One region of the Lactobacillus sp. UBA5813 genome, then DNA from elsewhere that is predicted to be linked to it. Evidence: a T-box and tRNA genes for the amino acid it is inferred to sense, from the RefSeq annotation. Region 1 holds a T-box; the other holds one or more tRNA genes.
The links. A T-box is a leader RNA that pairs with one kind of tRNA and senses whether it is charged. The one in region 1 lies ahead of leuS (leucine--tRNA ligase), so its partner is inferred to be a tRNA-Leu.
Positions count from the first base shown of each region.

Region 2: it encodes a tRNA-Leu, which carries the amino acid that the T-box ahead of leuS (leucine--tRNA ligase) is inferred to sense. The anticodon was not compared.

Region 1 covers NZ_DICZ01000017.1:135,489-144,452, reverse strand. The annotation lists gene metK (methionine adenosyltransferase) at 1-421, shown strand, start outside; gene B2008_RS03760 (MDR family MFS transporter) at 444-1,910, shown strand; gene B2008_RS03755 (phosphatase PAP2 family protein) at 1,950-2,618, opposite strand; T-box leader at 2,689-2,871, shown strand; gene leuS (leucine--tRNA ligase) at 2,910-5,324, shown strand; gene B2008_RS03745 (putative polysaccharide biosynthesis protein) at 5,424-7,073, shown strand; gene B2008_RS08335 (mucin-binding protein) at 7,488-8,399, shown strand; gene B2008_RS03735 (hypothetical protein) at 8,921-8,964, shown strand, end outside.
Region 2 covers NZ_DICZ01000023.1:18,395-27,358, forward strand. The annotation lists gene ligA (NAD-dependent DNA ligase LigA) at 1-1,592, opposite strand, end outside; gene pcrA (DNA helicase PcrA) at 1,631-3,880, opposite strand; gene B2008_RS04525 (glycoside hydrolase family 73 protein) at 3,983-4,633, opposite strand; tRNA gene B2008_RS04530 (tRNA-Leu) at 4,754-4,841, opposite strand; gene B2008_RS04535 (SprT family protein) at 4,900-5,352, opposite strand; gene B2008_RS04540 (glycosyltransferase family 32 protein) at 5,352-6,053, opposite strand; gene B2008_RS04545 (oligosaccharide flippase family protein) at 6,056-7,486, opposite strand; gene B2008_RS04550 (CDP-glycerol glycerophosphotransferase family protein) at 7,497-8,645, opposite strand; gene B2008_RS04555 (calcium-translocating P-type ATPase, PMCA-type) at 8,820-8,964, opposite strand, start outside.

The DNA of each region.
Region 1 (8,964 bases):
CGTTGATACTTACGGTGGTTACGCTCGTCACGGTGGTGGTGCCTTTTCTGGAAAGGATCCAACAAAGGTTGACCGTTCTGCTTCATATGCGGCACGTTATGTTGCTAAAAATATTGTTGCTGCTGGCCTTGCATATCGCTGTGAAGTTCAACTCGCTTATGCGATTGGTGTGGCTCACCCAGTATCAATTATGATTGACACGGCTGGAACAGGAAAAGTTGACGATCAACTTTTAACCGAAGCTGTTCGTCACGTATTTGATTTGCGTCCAGCTGGCATTATTAAGATGCTAAACTTGCGTCGACCAATCTATGAACAAACAGCTGCTTATGGTCACTTCGGTAGAACGGATATTGATTTGCCATGGGAGAAGACTGATAAGACTCAAGAATTGCTTGATTTTATCGAAAGTAATAAATAAGAATACTAAGAGGGAGTAAGTAATGAAAAAAACAAACGTGTCAATCGTCACGCTTGCAATTTTTATGACGACTTTTATGACTGCAATTGAAGGAACGATCGTTTCAACAGCAATGCCGACGATTGTTTCTGATCTTGATGGATTGGAAATAATGAACTGGGTGGTTGCAATTTTCCTTCTGATGACAGCAGTTTCGATTCCTTTATACGGAAAACTGGCAGATAGCATAAGGCGCAAGCCAGTTTTTTTGTTTGGGATCGCACTTTTTGTCATTGGTTCATCTTTATGCGGTTTAGCCCAAAATATGGTTGAATTGATTCTATTTAGAGTAATTCAGGGCCTGGGTTCAGGTGCCGTCCAACCAGTTGCAATTACGATTATCGCCGATTTATATAAATTAGAAAAACGTGCCAAAATGTTGGGACTAAATTCAGGCTTTTGGGGAGTGGCCTCGGTTATTGCACCATTATTAGGCGGCTTTATTGTTCAGCATTTATCTTGGCATTGGGTTTTCTATATTAATGTTCCTATCGGGATTATTGCTTTCCTATTAGTCGTATTTTTCTTGAAAGAACCAGAGCATAGCTCAAAATCAAAACTGGATCTCAAAGGTACGTTTTATTTAATTGTTTTTTTGCTTTCGTTGATGGTCTTCTTGCAAGAATTAGGAACCAGCAACAATTGGCTTTTAATGATCGTCTTAGTACTATTAATTATTTCCTCGGTAATAATATTCTTTAAGGTTGAAAAAAGTGCACAAGACCCAATAATGCCGTTAAATATCTTAAAAAGCAAAGAATTCACGATTATTAACTTGATCGCATTATTAATTTCTGGAGTTGTTATCGGCTTTGAATTTTATATTCCAACCTGGATGCAGGGAATTAATGGAACCAACGCTTCTCTGGCAGGATTTGCTGTAACGCCAAGTTCGCTAATGTGGATTGTCGGTTCATTCTTGATCGGTTGGATGTTGGCAAAGTGGGGCATCAAGCTTACTTACGACTATATGCTGATTATTTTGATCTTAGCCGATCTAGTTCTAATTTTGGTCCCAATTTATACTCCATTTTGGGTATTTTGTATTGTGGCCGCATTTAACGGTACGGCTTTTGGAGCGATTACAACAGCATCACAAGTTCGTTCGCAGGTCTTAGTAGGAAAAGATGAAATTGGGGTTGCTACAAGTTTTAACACTTTGATGAAATACTTGGGACAAACGATGATGGTTTCAATTTATGGGATCACTTTTAATACAATTATTGCGCAGCATTTGAAAAATCATCCGAATTTGAATCAAGGGATGATGAATAAAATTGTTTCAGCCCAAAAAGCTCTATCTTTACCACAAAAATTGGTACCTCAATTGCGTCAGGTGCTGTTTAGTGGTTTAAAGGGTGTTTACGTTGTTTCTCTGATTGTTATTGTTATTTCCCTGATTATGAATCAGTTTTATCAGAACCATAAACTTAAACAAAATAATGCATAGAAAAAACCTCAAGTTCAAAACTTGAGGTTTTTATTTTAATTATTTATTCTTTCGACTTTGATCAATTAGCTCAGGTTCGATATAGAAATGGTATAAGAAGGAGTAACCAATCAAAACGAAGGTAATACCGCCAAGCCATCCGCTGACTACATCTGAAGGATAGTGAACGTGGAGGAAAATTCTGGTGTAGCCAATCATTAGTGGGAATAAAGTCCAAATAATGATTAACAATGTTTTCCAGAATTTATTTTTAATAATTAAAATTGTCAGAACAATCAAAATTCCAAACAAAGCTGCACTACCTACTGAGTGACCAGATGGAAAACTATAACCGTCAGCATAAACCAGGTGACGAACAGTTGGCCGTGGTCGCTGCACCATATGCTTTATAATCCAATTAAAAGCATTAGCGGCAATCATTACTCCAGCAGTAAACCATGCGTATGCATACTGCTTAAAAGCAATTAAAATTACAAATAAAATGATGGCCTCAACAACGATAGTGCTTGTGTTACCTAAATTGGTAAATGTCCTTGCAAAACTGATATTGGCAGCATTCGTATTGCATACAATTCCAATGACAGCTTTATCAAAAGATTGGATAAAGGCAGAATTAGAAGCAACTAGCAATGCCCAAGCTGCATAAATCAATGTAAAGATTGTTGCAGGAAGCAAGGTGTGTCGAGGTGGTCTTTGTGTATTAATCAAAAGATCTTCTCCTCTTGTCTTTCTATTTTTTAGCATTTGTGGTAAATTATAATCATTATCCATAAGAAAATAAAGGTCAGGAAGTAGTAATAGAAAAATTTTTTCAGAAAGAAGCTGGTTGCTGCGAAGCTTTAAAATTAACCTATGAACTTGTCCTGAGTTAAAAACCTATCGTTTTGCCATCCGCGTTAAGGAGCAATTAAGTGTCACAATATGTGGAACTTAGGTGGTACCGCGATAATTCGTCCTATGATTAATTGATCATAGGACTTTTTTAGTTAGGAGGAAAATATGTACAATCACAAGGTTGTCGAAAAGAAATGGCAAGATTATTGGGCAAAGCATGGTACTTTCAAAACTACTAATGATCCTAAAAAGAAAAATTATTATGCCTTAGATATGTTCCCATTCCCATCAGGCAAAGGCCTTCACGTTGGTCACCCAGAAGGTTACACCGCAACGGATATTATTGCCAGAATGAAGCGAGCACAAGGCTACAATGTCCTTCACCCAATGGGCTGGGATGCATTTGGTCTTCCAACTGAACAATACGCTTTAAAGACTGGTGAAGATCCAGCCGTAGTTACTAAAGAAAATATTGCTACTTTCAAAGAGCAGCTTAATAAGTTGGGCTTTTCATATGATTGGGGTCGTGAAATTACAACTAGTGATCCTAATTATTACAAGTGGACTCAATGGGCCTTTGAACAAATGTATAAAAAGGGTCTTGCTTATGAAGCCGATGTACCAGTTAATTGGTCACCAGATCTTGGTACTGTAGTTGCCAACGAAGAAGTAATCGATGGTAAAACTGAACGTGGTGGCTACCCAGTATATCGCCGCAACATGAAGCAATGGATGCTTAAGATGACTGCCTATGCTGATCGTCTGCTTGAAGATCTGGACGATTTGGACTGGCCAGAACCAGTTAAGGAAATGCAACGAAACTGGATCGGCCGTTCTGAAGGTGCTCAAGTTACTTTCAAAGTTAAAGACAGTGACAAGACTTTTGATGTCTTTACCACGCGCCCAGATACCTTATTCGGCTGCTCATACACCGTTTTGGCACCAGAAAGCGATTTGGTTCAAGAAATCACTACTCCTAAACAAAAAGAAGCTGTCGATGCTTACATTAAATCTATTGAATCTAAGTCTGACCTTGAAAGAACTGATCTTAACAAGGATAAAACTGGGGTCTTCACTGGTGCTTACGCAATCAACCCAGTTAATGGCAAAGAAGTTCCAATTTGGATTTCTGATTATGTCTTAGCAAGCTACGGTACGGGTGCCGTTATGGCCGTCCCAGCTCATGACGATCGTGACTATGCTTTTGCTACTAAGTTCCATTTACCAATTAATGCAGTTATCGAAGGTGGCAATCTTGAAAAAGAAGCTTACACCGGTGATGGCAAGCACATTAATTCAGAATTCTTAGATGGTTTAAACATTGAAGAAGCTAAGAAGCGCATGATCGAATGGCTCGAAGATCATAACTGCGGCAAGAAGAAGGTTAACTACAAGCTTCGTGACTGGGACTTCAGTCGTCAACGTTACTGGGGTGAACCAATTCCAGTTATTCACTGGGAAGATGGTACTACTTCACTTGTTCCAGAAGATGAGCTTCCACTTCGTTTGCCACATGCAACTAACATTAAGCCATCTGGTACGCCAGAATCACCACTTGCCAACTTAACTGATTGGGTAAACGTCGTTGATAAAAATGGTCGCAAGGGCAAACGTGAAACCAACACTATGCCAAACTGGGCTGGTTCATCATGGTATTACCTTCGTTATGTTGATCCACATAATGACAAAGAATTGGCTAACTACGATCTCTTGAAACAATGGCTTCCAGTTGATCTTTACATTGGTGGTGCAGAACATGCCGTTCGTCACCTTCTTTACGCTAGATTCTGGCACAAGGTTCTTTATGACTTGGGTGTTGTTCCAACCAAAGAACCATTCCAACGTTTATACAATCAAGGCTTGATCTTGAAGAATCATGAAAAGATGTCTAAGTCTAAAGGAAACGTTGTTAACCCTGATGATGTTATTGATGAATATGGTGCTGACTCACTTAGAATGTACGAAATGTTCATGGGTCCACTTGATGCTTCAATTGATTGGGATGACAATGGCCCAGCTTCAACTAAGAAGTTCTTAGACCGTGTATGGCGCTTAATGGTTAACGATCTTGACTTGAAGGCAATTCCACAAGAAAAAATTGTTGATGAAAATGACGGTGAGCTGGACAAGGTATATAACGAAACCGTTAAGAAAGTTACTGAAGACTTTGACGCTCTTCACTTCAATACAGCTATTTCTCAAATGATGGTCTTTGCTAATGCTGCACAAAAGGCCAAAACGATTCCACGTGAATATGCTGAAGGCTTCGTTAAATTGCTTGCCCCAGTTGCACCACACATGATGGAAGAAATTTGGTCCGTCTTTGGTCACGATGAATCAATTACTTATGCTAAATGGCCAACTTACGATCCAGACAAGTTGGTTGAATCAACAGTTGAAATTATGGTTCAAGTTAACGGTAAGCTTCGCGGTAAGTTTAAAGCTGCAAAGGATACTGCTAAAGATGAATTGCAAAAACAAGCTTTAGCAATTCCACACGTTGAAAAGTTCTTAGAAGGAAAAGACGTTAAAAAGGTTATTGTTATTCCTAATAAGATTGTTAATATCGTTGCCAAATAAGTTTAATTTTTCCTAAAAAAGAAAAAATATTGTTGTATCTTCTTTTAGAGACTAGCAGAATAGATTAGTTAGATTGAGCTTTAGGAAATTTTGAATTAAATGGAAGAAAATGAAACAAATCTAAAAGAAAAAAATACGCAGGAAACCTTTATTAAAGGTTCTGCTTGGATGACATTTGGTTCAATTGCTTCAAGAATTTTAGGTGCGCTTTATATTATTCCTTGGTATGCCTGGATGGGAGACTATGGAAATATTGCGAACGCGCTGACTGCTAGAAGTTATAATATTTACAGTATTTTTATTCTAATTTCTACAGCGGGAATTCCCGGTGCAATTGCCAAACAAGTAGCTAAATATAATGCCTTGAATGAGTATGGGATTGGTCGAAAATTATTCCGCAAAGGTCTAATTTTGATGGCAATTTTGGGGGTCATTTCAGCTGCAATCATGTATTTTGCCGCACCGCTTTTAGCATCAAACGGCAGTGCAAGTGATCCAAGACAAGTCGCAGTGATGCGCAGTTTATCATATGCCATTTTGATTATTCCGATTCTGAGCATCATGCGTGGTTACTTTCAAGGTTATGCCGATATGATGCCATCGGCTCTGTCGCAGTTTGTTGAACAATTAGCTAGAATTATTTGGATGCTTTTAACGGCATATGCAATTATGCAAATGCAGCATGGTTCTTATGTTCATGCGGTTATTCAATCAAATTTAGCAGCTGCCATCGGTGCCATTTTTGGGATTGGGATTCTGGTTTGGTTCTTATTATCTAGAAGAAATAAGTTGAATGATTTAGTTGAAAATTCTAATAATGCGATCAAGGTTTCAACGGCTGGCTTATTTGCTGAAATCATTGAACAGGCCATCCCATTCATTATTATTGATGCAGGAATTCAGCTGTTCAATCTGGTTGATCAATATTCATTCCACCCAATGATTGCCGGTTTGGTAAGTGCAAGTTCTGACACTATTGAAGGTTGGTATGCGCTATTTTCACTTAATGCCAATAAATTGATCATGATCATTGTTTCTTTGGCAAGTGCAATGGCGGTAACAGCAATTCCGCTTTTATCCGCTGCACATACTCAAGGAGATTTTAAGAGTATTTCAAAACAAATTGGCAATACGCTTGATTTATTCTTATTTGTCATGATTCCAGCATCATTCGGTATGGCTGGTATAGCAACGCCAATTTATACTGTGTTTTACAGTTATGATCCATTAGGCTCTAGTGTTCTTTACTTGTCAGCCTTCACTGCAATCAGTTTGGGACTTTTCACCGTTTTGATGGCTATTTTGCAGGGACTTTCAGAAAATGCACTTGCAATTAAATATCTGGTTTTAGGTTTAATTTTAAAGATACTATTGCAGTATCCAATGATTTACCTATTTAAGATATACGGACCACTGGTTTCTACCAATATTGGGATGCTGGTAATTATCTTCTTAGCGATTAAGCATCTGGAAGTGAGTTCTGATTTCAATATCGGCCGTACTGGACGGCGATTGACGGGAATTACTGTTTTCTCAATTATAATGTTTGCTGTCGTTAAGCTGATTGTTACCTTTGTCGGAAAAGTATTAACACCTGAACGTCGTTTCCCAGCTTTGGCTTTGGTTGTTCTAGCTGTTCTTGGGGGAGTCGCAGTCTATGGCTATCTGACTTTGAAGACGGGCTTGCTTGAAAAAATCTTGGGCAACAAGGCTACCAGATTATTAAGAAAACTGCATTTGGCTAAATAGAAAAACACGTCACTAAGTTTAAGTGACGTGTTTTTTGGATGGTCAAAAAATTAATTTTTACAACTGAAACTAAGCTTTGTAGTATGACAAACCGATAACTCCGATTAATTCAATTGCTAAAAAAGTACTGCCTAAAATCATGCTCATCATAACGATCATCTTCCTTTTCAATCTTGATCTTATCTTTACATTTTTAATATATCACAAATGTGTCAATAATGAAAGCGCTTTTATTGTTGGATGAGGAAAAAGGCAGCCAAAAAGCTGCCCATCTTCGCACCTGCCAAGGAAGTTTATTATAGCATTTTTAACAATAAGTAAATATTATGGCCAACCAGTGCTAATAACTATTTCTCTAACCATAAATATTTGACTAAAATGAAGCTAAGAGATTCAAATAAGTAGAGAGAAAAAATGGCAAAGAATGAAGAAGTAAAAAACAGCGTTTTTGGTTTTGGCGATCCTAATGATGCTTTTGCTAAATACTTTAGTGGCAAAAGCTATTGGAAGGGCTTAGCAATGAGCAAGGCTACTAAGGCTGGCGTATCTAACTTAACTTTTGAACCTGGCTGTCGCAATAATTGGCATGAACATGAAAATGTTCAAATTTTGATTGCTGCCACCGTTGAGCGGGGGTTATGGACGAGAACTTTGACCTTGGATAATTGCCAGAAGATTGTCGAGAATGGCAAATATACGACTGCATGGCATTGTGATCGTGATTATTTTGCTTCAGTTAAAGTACCCCAAATTTCAGGCTATGAGAGTAGCAAGAAAATTGTATCCGGCCCAAAGGTAAGTATGGAGAATCTTGAAGTGGTGGTTGACTATCAAGAAATTAAGCAAGAGGTAACGGACATTTCAACTATGGGTGCTTATGTAGAAACGATTCATTTTGTAGATGAAAATGGCCGTGCTTTAGCAAATGATTACCAAGAATCGCTTGATTTTGATGATAAGCGGCCAGTACAAACTTTTGCCAGCATCACTGTTCCTGTTGTTCCAGGCTATTTTGCCGAAGAAAAGCAGGTTAAGGGCAAGAGCATTATGAAAGACGATGCAAAAAAGCAGCCAGAAATCACGGTCAAATATCACAAATTAGGTCAGATCATTCCAGTAGATCTGAATGACCAAATTATTCATGATCCGGAAGATGAAACCAAGATGATGAGTAAAGTCTTTGCCAATGATCCGCATGATGCCAGTCAAGCTTTAAGCGATCAAAAGGTACCTTCGATTGAAGGCTGGAAGCCAACCGTGCTGACAGTAAGCCCAGTTGAACCAGAAATCAATATTCCGGTTCTTTACAATAAAATTGATAATTAAAAAAGCTTGAGCAGTAATCTACTCAAGTTTTTTTGTACACAAAAACCGCTAAGACATCAGCATTGTCTTAGCGGCCATGAAAATACAGATACAAAACAACAATTTCAAAGTCACCATAAGGTAAAGAAATTGTTTTGTAGGTTTTCTCCCCCTACAATTTATATCATACTCTAAATACGGTTGATGGCAATAATAAAGTGATAAATAAAAATAGCGTAAGGCAAAGAAAAAGGACCTTTGTGCAAAACTAGCTGAAGTACTGTAATATCAGTAGTTCCACATGCCTGTAATTTCTAAAAAGATGATAAAAGCCGACCTAAAGATAATGAAACCGATTAATGCAAAAAGCAGGTAAAAGTCCAAATAAGTACCTAAAAATAAGACACATAAGCAATCTTTAAGTTAAAAAATAAAATATTAAAAATGTTTCATGAGCTGTGGATAGAGAAAACTAACACAAAATAGCTAAGAGGTTTATAATAGATAAAAACAGAGTTTATAGAAATAGAGAAGGTTAAAAGATGAAGAAAAATAAGTTATTTACTGCTGTTGCTGCAATTGCATT
Region 2 (8,964 bases), on a different contig from region 1:
TTTTTAAACTTTTGCGAAATTAAGCGAGCAGCCTTTGCTCCAACATGGTCAATTCCCAATCCGGTCAACAATAATTCAACTGAATTTTGCTTTGAATTATCAATCGCTGTCAAAAGATTATTAATCGATTTTTCCTTAAAGTGATCGAGCTGCTTTAAATCATCTGGAGTCAAATGATACAAGTCAGCAACATTATGAACCAAATCTCTGGCAATCAGTTGCTTGACGATTTTAGGTCCTAATCCGGCAATGTTCATCGCCTGTCTTGACGCAAAGTGGGTAATGCCCTCTTCTACTTGAGCTGGACAAGATGGATTTATGCACCGCAAGGCTACTTCATCCTCTAAGTGAACCAATTTTTGCCCACAAGAAGGACAAGTTGTCGGAATTTCATACGGCTTAGAGTCGGCCGGGCGCTTGGACAAAACAACTTCGGAAATTTCAGGAATAATGTCACCAGCCTTGTGCAACTTAACGGTATCGCCAATTCTGACATCTTTTTCTTTTAGTAAATCAGGATTGTGCAAAACTGCACGCGCAACCGTCGTTCCTGCTAATTGAACTGGATCCATCACTGCTGTCGGCGTCACTACACCGGTGCGGCCCACGGTCCATTCGATATCACGCACTACTGTTTCTTGTTCTTCAGGTGGAAACTTATAAGCAATTTCCCAACGTGGAACTTTAACGGTGCTGCCTAATTCCTGCTCAATGCCAAGATCATCAACCTTAAGAACGATCCCGTCAATACAATAGGGTAGGCTGTCACGCTTGGCCGTGTATTCATCAATAAAGTCAAAGATTTCATCTAATGTTTCTAGCTTGCGACCAGTTTGATTGGTGTGAAAACCCAATTTATGCATTTCTTCGATCGCCTGATGCTGACTAGTAATGCCCTCAGGCGGATTTACCCAAGTATAAATAAAGGTGCTTAAATCCCGCTTTTTTGTAACTTTGGCATCTAATTGCCGAAGTGAGCCAGCCGCTGCATTCCGCGGATTGGCAAAAACTTCTTTGCCGTTTTCATCCCGCTCTGCATTTAATTTGGCAAAAGCTTCTTTACCCATGTAGCATTCGCCACGCACTTCAATTGTTAACGGCTTTGGCAAAGTTTGAGGAATATCGCGAATAAAGCGTGCATTAGCAGTAACATCCTCACCGACTTGACCATTTCCTCTGGTTGATGCCCGCATCAAACGCCCATTTTGATATTCAAGCGACAATGACAAGCCATCGATTTTTAATTCAACATTGTAAGCTACCGGATGACCTACTTGCTTTTGAATTCGCTGATCAAATTCTCTTAACTCTTCTTTTGAAAAAACATCACCCATTGAAAGCATTGGAATCGGGTGTGCTACTTTAGTAAATTCCGTGTCAATTTGTCCGCCGACTCTTTGAGTAATTGAGTCCGGGGTTACCAATTCAGGAAAATCTTTTTCTAGTTCAAGCAAACGATTGTATTTTTGATCATAAACGTTGTCTTCAACTTCAGGCGCGTCTTTTGAGTAGTAAGCCTCAGCCCATTCGTCCAGCTGCTTACGCAAAGCCGCAACTTCGGTTTTAGCTTGATCAAGAGTTGTATCAGCCATTATTTTTCCTCCCGATAAAAAATCAACCTTAGTTTTTATTATACCTTTTTGATTGGTGCAAAAGCAGCTAGCAGCCGTTTAACGCCCTTGTTTGCAAAAGCAATATCAAGTTCCATGTCTTCGCCTTCGCCGTTGACCTTCATAACAACTCCGCGGCCCCAAGCTTTATGTTCTACCTGATCGCCAACATTCCAGCCCTTCTTTTCAGCTCCAACTGCTCCTGAAGCCTTTTTAGCACTTGTGTACACCTGTGCCCGTGCACGTTCATCATTGCGAGCAAATGGTGCAGTTTGTGCTTGAAAGTGGCTTTGACCAATAAAGGTATTGCCAGCATTAGGATTTTCAACATTCAGATCTTTAGCGTCGATTTCAGCTAAAAATCTTGAAGGCGGATTGTTCTGAATTCGGCCATACATCATTCTAGAGTAAGCATTAGTCAGATATAGTTCTTGCTTTGCTCTAGTGATTCCAACGTAAGCCAACCGGCGTTCTTCTTCCAATTGACTTTCATCCATCATTGACCGTGATAATGGGAAAAGTCCATCTTCCATTCCGATTAAAAAGACAACCGGGAATTCCAAACCTTTGGCAGCATGCAAAGTCATCAATGCAACTTGATTATCATCATCGTCTAAGTCATCTTGATCACTCAATAATGATACTTCTGCTAAAAAGTCGCTTAATTGATCGGAATCATCATCTTCAGCTTCATAATGATCATCAAATCTCTTGGTTACTGACAAGAATTCATCCAAGTTTTCCAAACGCGTATCAGCATCAATATTATGTTCGGCCTTTAACGCGCTGGTGTAATCGAAATCATCCAAAATCTTTTCAGTCAAACCGGTAACGCTGTGATCTTTGGCAAAATTAATGGCATCATGCAATTTAGCAGCAAAGTCACTCAATTTTTGCGCAGCTCGATTTGAGATAGTGGACATCCCCACTTGATCCATTGCTTGCAGAGCATTCAAATTGTTTTCATTTGCAAAAGCCAATAGCTTATCAACTGTTGCCGCACCAATTCCACGCTTAGGGGTATTGATAATGCGGTTTAAACTCATGGTATCGGCCGGATTAGAAACTAATTTTAAGTAGCTCATGACATCTTTGATTTCTTTTCGATCATAGAATTTATGACCGCCAACAATTTGATACGGTACATTTGACTTCACGAAAGCTTCTTCGACCGTACGCGATTGAGCATTGGTCCGGTAAAGAACGGCAAAATCTTTGTAGCTGCGCTTTTGATCTTTAACTTCTTCTTGAATTTTAGAAATAATGTAGTGAGCTTCATCATCACCGCTTTGAGCTTTATAATAGGTTACCTTTTCACCTTCACCGCGATCAGTCCATAAGTTTTTGGCCTTGCGGTTTTGATTGTTTTTGATGACAGAATTGGCAGCTGACAAAATGTGACCGGTTGAGCGGTAATTTTGTTCCAACTTGACCGTACGCACGCCATCGTTTTTATAGTCGGACTCAAAGTTCATGATGTTTTCCATATTGGCGCCACGCCAGCCATAAATTGACTGATCGGCATCCCCAACAACGCAAATATTTTTATATTGAGCAGCCAAGGTATGGGTCAACTCATATTGTGCTTGGTTCGTATCCTGGTACTCATCCACCAAAATGTAGCGAAACTTGTTTTGATAATAATGCAAAGTTTCCTTATCTTTTTTAAACAAAACCAGCGTCTGCATGATCAAATCGTCAAAGTCCATAATTTGATCGCGTCTGAGCCGTTTTTGGTATTCTTGATAGATCTTGGCAACCATTTTTTCAAAGGGAGAAGAAGCACTCATTGCAAAAGCTTCTGGCGTCAATAAATCATTCTTGCCATTGGAAATCGCGGATAAAATTCTACGCGGACCATACATCTTGGGGTTGATGTTGAGATCCTTTTCAATATGCTTAACCAGCGTAAGCTGTTCGGCTGAATCTGCAATTGAAAAATTATGACTGTAGTTGATCTTATCAGCATCTCGCCGCAAAATCCGAACGCATAAAGCGTGGAAAGTAGACATCCAAATACTCTCAGCTGCTGGGCCAAGCAGTTTTTGTTCACGTTTGCGCATTTCATTGGCTGCCTTGTTGGTAAAAGTAATCGCCAAAATATTCCAGGGATTAACATTGTTTTTTTCAACTAAATACGCAATCCGGCGCGTCAAAACCGAAGTCTTTCCCGATCCGGCACCAGCAACTACTAGTAATGGACCTTCTGTGGTTTCAACAGCTTGCTTTTGTTGCGGATTTAATCCAGCTAAAATTGATTCTTCGCTCATCCTGATTCCCTTCACAAAAATTATTTAAGAAAATATAGCCCTACTATTATAACAAAGAAAAAGAGCTTGAAACAAATGTTCCAGACTCAACCATTAACGCTTTTACTTATCATATTTTTGCAAGTTATACTGCTCAATCAGGCTCACCAATTTAGCAGCATAATTTGGATCTGTAGCGTAGCCATCAGTAACCAGTTCCTTGGCCTGCTGCTTGTAATTCTTAGCAGCTAAAACATGCTTGTACTGCTTGTGATTCCAAGTGGTCCCATTCTGGAATAAACGCGCATGAGCTCGAATTGAGGCCTCGCAGGAATCATAAATTTGAAAGCGCGCTTTAACGTTCACCCACTTGCCTTTGACGTATTCTTTTGTAACCAAAACAGCAGAAGTATTAGGATTGGTTCCTTTAATGCCAAATAGATTGTTGTATTTCTGCGATAAATCGCTTTGACCGTAATTGCTTTCTAGACAAGCCTGAGCAATCGTAATGCTTGGAAGCAAATCATATGATTTATCGACTTTTTTAGCAATTGGCCCTATTTTTTTGATAAAAGCTTGCCGCTGACGCAAAAGCTTTGCTTGTTCCTGCTGCTTTTGCACCTGCTCTTGTCTTATTTGTTCAGACTGCAAAGCTTGCCGCCGATAATATCTAAAGCAGATGAAGGCGACCAGTAAAACAACCAGAATTAAAAATGTTCTTAAAATAATTCCCATGCTTTTGGAAATTCGACGTTTTTTGCGTTTTTTTGCCATATAATTTCCTGCCTTTTCTTCAGATCTGTGACTAAATAAAGTATAAGCTCTTCAAAATAAAAGAAAATATTTGTTAATTATTAATATAAAAAAAGAAGCCGCTCATCAGCGACTTCTTATTGGTGCGGGCGAGAAGACTCGAACTTCCACGATCTAAAGCGATCACAAGATCCTTAGTCTTGCGCGTCTGCCATTCCGCCACGCCCGCGGTACTTAATTATATTAACCCAAAAAGCAGAGTCGCGCAAGGAAATATTAAAATTTATTCATTTTTTTACCAGCTTCAATTTACCGTGGCAACGACCACAGCGATACCTGCGCGTATTAAGACGGCGCACGCGCGGATATTGCAAACCGCAGTTTTGACAAACATACAGATAATGGCGTTTTCTGGTCTTTCTTAAACCAATGTCAGGCGCATAGCGACTGCCACCTACCCGTTTAAGCAAAACTTTAAAATCATGATCACGATGCTGATAGCCCAGACCTAATAAATGCAAATGATAGTGACATAACTCATGCTTGATAATGCCAACCAAATCAGAATAATGGTCTGGCGTTAAAAAGTGAGCATTAAATTCAAGATAATGATCGTCCAAATGGTAGCGGCCACCGGTTGTAGTCATACGCCGATTAATTTTTACTAGGTGTAAAAATGGCCGGACGAAGGATTGCAGCGATATTTGTTCAACTAATTTTTGCAGTTCTTCTTCATTCATTAGCTTCGAATATATTTAGCATACAAAGCGGCCTGACGTTTGGTCTTGATTCTAACCTTCAAAGCCGTCACAATTTTGCGTTTCAGTGGCTTTTCTCCTTCCATCCAGGTTCCAGTAAAGACGTGAATAGTCTTTGAATCCTCTGAAGGATTGCATAAAACGCCATCTGGATATACATGGATGCCGGTTTCCAGCATTTGTTCTTGATTGTTCGGCTTGGCACCGTATTTTTCTTTCAAAATATCAGAGACTGAAACGGTATTGACGCCAGCCATTTGATCCTTGCTGTCAAATTCGAAATTGCGATCATCATAATAAGCCAGCATGTCCTTGAGCAATGGATGATGTTTTTCAGCACCAAAAACAGCCGTGAACGGATTCTCTTTATTTTCAAAGCCGACAAAAGCATGATTATCAAGCAAGCTTTCCAAATTGTCGAGCACCAGAACATCGGTATCCAGATATATTCCGCCTTGTTCATAAATTGCTTTTGCCCGAATATAGTCAGATACAAAAGCCCATTTTTTTGCTTTATAGGCTTGTTCGACATATTTATTTTCATGAATATCAAAATTGTCTTCATTCCATTCAACAATCTTGTAATCCTGCAAATGCTTTTGCCAGGTCTTCATGCAGCGCTGAATGTTCTTTGGCTTAGGATTGCCACCTACCCAAACGTAATGAATAATTTTTGGAATCATCGTTATCCTCGCTTCAAAAATTTCTTAACTAGTGCGATCAAATCTTGATTAAAGTCTAATTTCATAATAAACATCAATGCCAAATAGATAGCAAACATGATGATCGATTTAACTGCCATATTGATAAAGGCAGAGTTAATCAGATTTGGCATCAATAAGCCAATTGCCAAAGTAACAATGGCAATTAAAAAGTACTTCGGAATGTCCTTGAACGAATACTTAAAGTCATAGCCATCGCGAACAATCCACAAGCGAAGCAATAACACAATAAACTCCGTGATTAAAATTGCCACCATAGCACCTGCCGCACCATATGGCCGGTCCAGCAAAAAGCTCAGAACCACTTCTAAAATAGCACCAATAATTACTGGCAGTGCATAATCTTTATCGCGACGGTTGGCTAAGGCAAATTGGTTGGCAAAAACCCCACCGGTTGGAATCATAATAATCGTCAACGTGAAGAAAAACATCAGCGGCGTCATTGGAGTATATTTTTGACCAAAGAAAAATGGTACAAATTGCTTGGTATTAGCCATGATAATTACTGAAAACAAAGTTCCAAGCATGGCCGTAGCCTCTAGCGACTTTTTCAAAACAACCTGCTGCGTTTTTTTGCCTTCACTTGCCATTTTAGGCATGATAACCAACGAAATACTGGTAATTACTCCCAAAATCATATTCGAAATTCGTTGTGAATTATCATAATAGGCAACTTGCGTTGAATTCTGAAAGATACCCAAAATTGGCTTATCTAGTGAAGTATAGATCTGCGTAGCAATTTGAGGAATCAGCAGCGTGATAATTGATCTGATAGTTGTCTGATATTTATAAAAATGAGCCACAGGTTTACCCACATATCTGTGGATATCAAACCAAAAAACAAAGGAGCCCAACATTGTGGAAACAGACATAATCAACAAATATTTCCACAAGTCGCCTGGTGATTTTACCCAAAGCAAAATCAAAACGACGCTAACCAGCTTAACAGCAGTATTTTTAAAAACGACGCGCCCGAAATCTGCTAAACCTTGGAAGAACCAAGAGATATCCACTTGTGCAGAAATCAAATATGGTGTCATCAAAATAATGTAGTTCCAATATTGAATGTGGGAAAGATTAGTGATTGCCAAAACAATGATAATCGTCACTAAACCAGCAATGCCTTGAAAATACCATAAGCCCCAAAAGGCATCAGTCAAGTCCTGTGGCGTACCATAAACCCGCGTCCGTGAGATCGTCCGCATACCAATATAGGACACTGACAAGGTACAAAAGACCATCAAAAATTGCATCGTATTATTAACGCTGCTATAAATACCATAGGTTTTAGGCCCTAAAACCCGTGACAAATAAGGTACCGTGATTAATGGTATCAAAACCAAAAAGATTTGATAAACTGCGTTGTAAACGATATTTAAAAATGTTCTTTTCAAAACGTTTCACCTAGTTAACTTTTGTCATGCAGGCAAATAATTTTTCACAGTAGTTTTCGCCCTTAACCTCTTGTGTTAAATGCAGCCAATACAAACGACGATTCCTAATCTGCTGATTATCTGGTTCCTTCAGAGCTTCAAGCAGCTGAGCTTGTGAATTAACTTTAATTCCTGGCGTTATTTCCTCATATGGGCTGAGCAATAAACCACGTGTTTTTTCATATTGTTTAAGAAAATTAGTGACAAAGATAATCGGCCTGTTCAAAAGAAGATAATCAAAATAGATTGATGAAAAATCCGTTAGTAAAAAGTCCGTATCGCCCAATAATTCATACAAATCATAGTTCTGATCAAATAAATAATCATTATTTAAAAAGGCAATGTTGGAGTACTTGCTTGAAAAGTCAGCAAACATGTGCATTTCATACGGATGCAATTTAACGATCAAATATTGGTGCCTTTCCTTTAATGCCGCGTTTAACTGTGCGACATCAAAATCAGCGAATGCAAAAAAGTTGCCCGCCTTAATTTGCGCCATAATCTTGGGATCATCTAATTCGTACCTAAAAGTTGGCATATAGATGCCGATCTGCGCCTCAGCATCTGTTTGATGAAACAGGTCTTGCAGCAATTCTTCTTTAGTAATAATGGGCTTTTGCAAATAATCAAGTCTTGGGAAACCAACCTTATGATATTTCTTGCCCTCAACAGCGATGCAAGCACTCATCAAAGTTTCATACAAATCAGAATTAGAAGCCACAATATCGGCATATTTATGCCACAATTTTTCATTGCGACGGTTGTCTTTTCTTCTCGTATTATTGGCCATAATGCCCATGCGCTTCAATGGAACACCGTGCCACAATTGAATATTCAGCTGCCCCTTTTTCACTTTAAAAGGCTGGTGGGTCGTAACGATATAGCGAGCAGAGCCAATCTTTTTCCAGGTCATGCGATCTAGATGAGAAGAAGGCCAAGGCTCAACCAGAGTTACCTGATACTCTGGATGGTTGAGCTGCAAATATTTGTAGAACAAATAGCCATTAGAACCTGATCGCCCAGCACCATTCAAGATGACCACTTCATTCGGCTGAATCGGATTAAAATAAGCGAAAATCTTCATTAAGCAAAGATAGACGCGAAAAAGCAAACTTTTCATAATCTCACTAATTTTCTTTTACTTTATTGGTATATTTTAGCAGACATTAATAAATTAACTATCTCAAATAATAATCTTTACTGATTCTTCAGACATATCTACCATCATACTATTTTATCAGTAAAAAAATAAGAGGCAGACAAATTATCCACCTTTTATTTACTTGCAACTAAATTAACGCTGTTCTCTTCTTTGGAAGAACTTTACGATTTCTACAATCACGATCATGCACAAACCGGCACCGAGAACTACACACCATTGAGCTGCATCTAATTCAGTAACATCAAAGAATCCAGTCATAAACGGCAATTCAACAGCA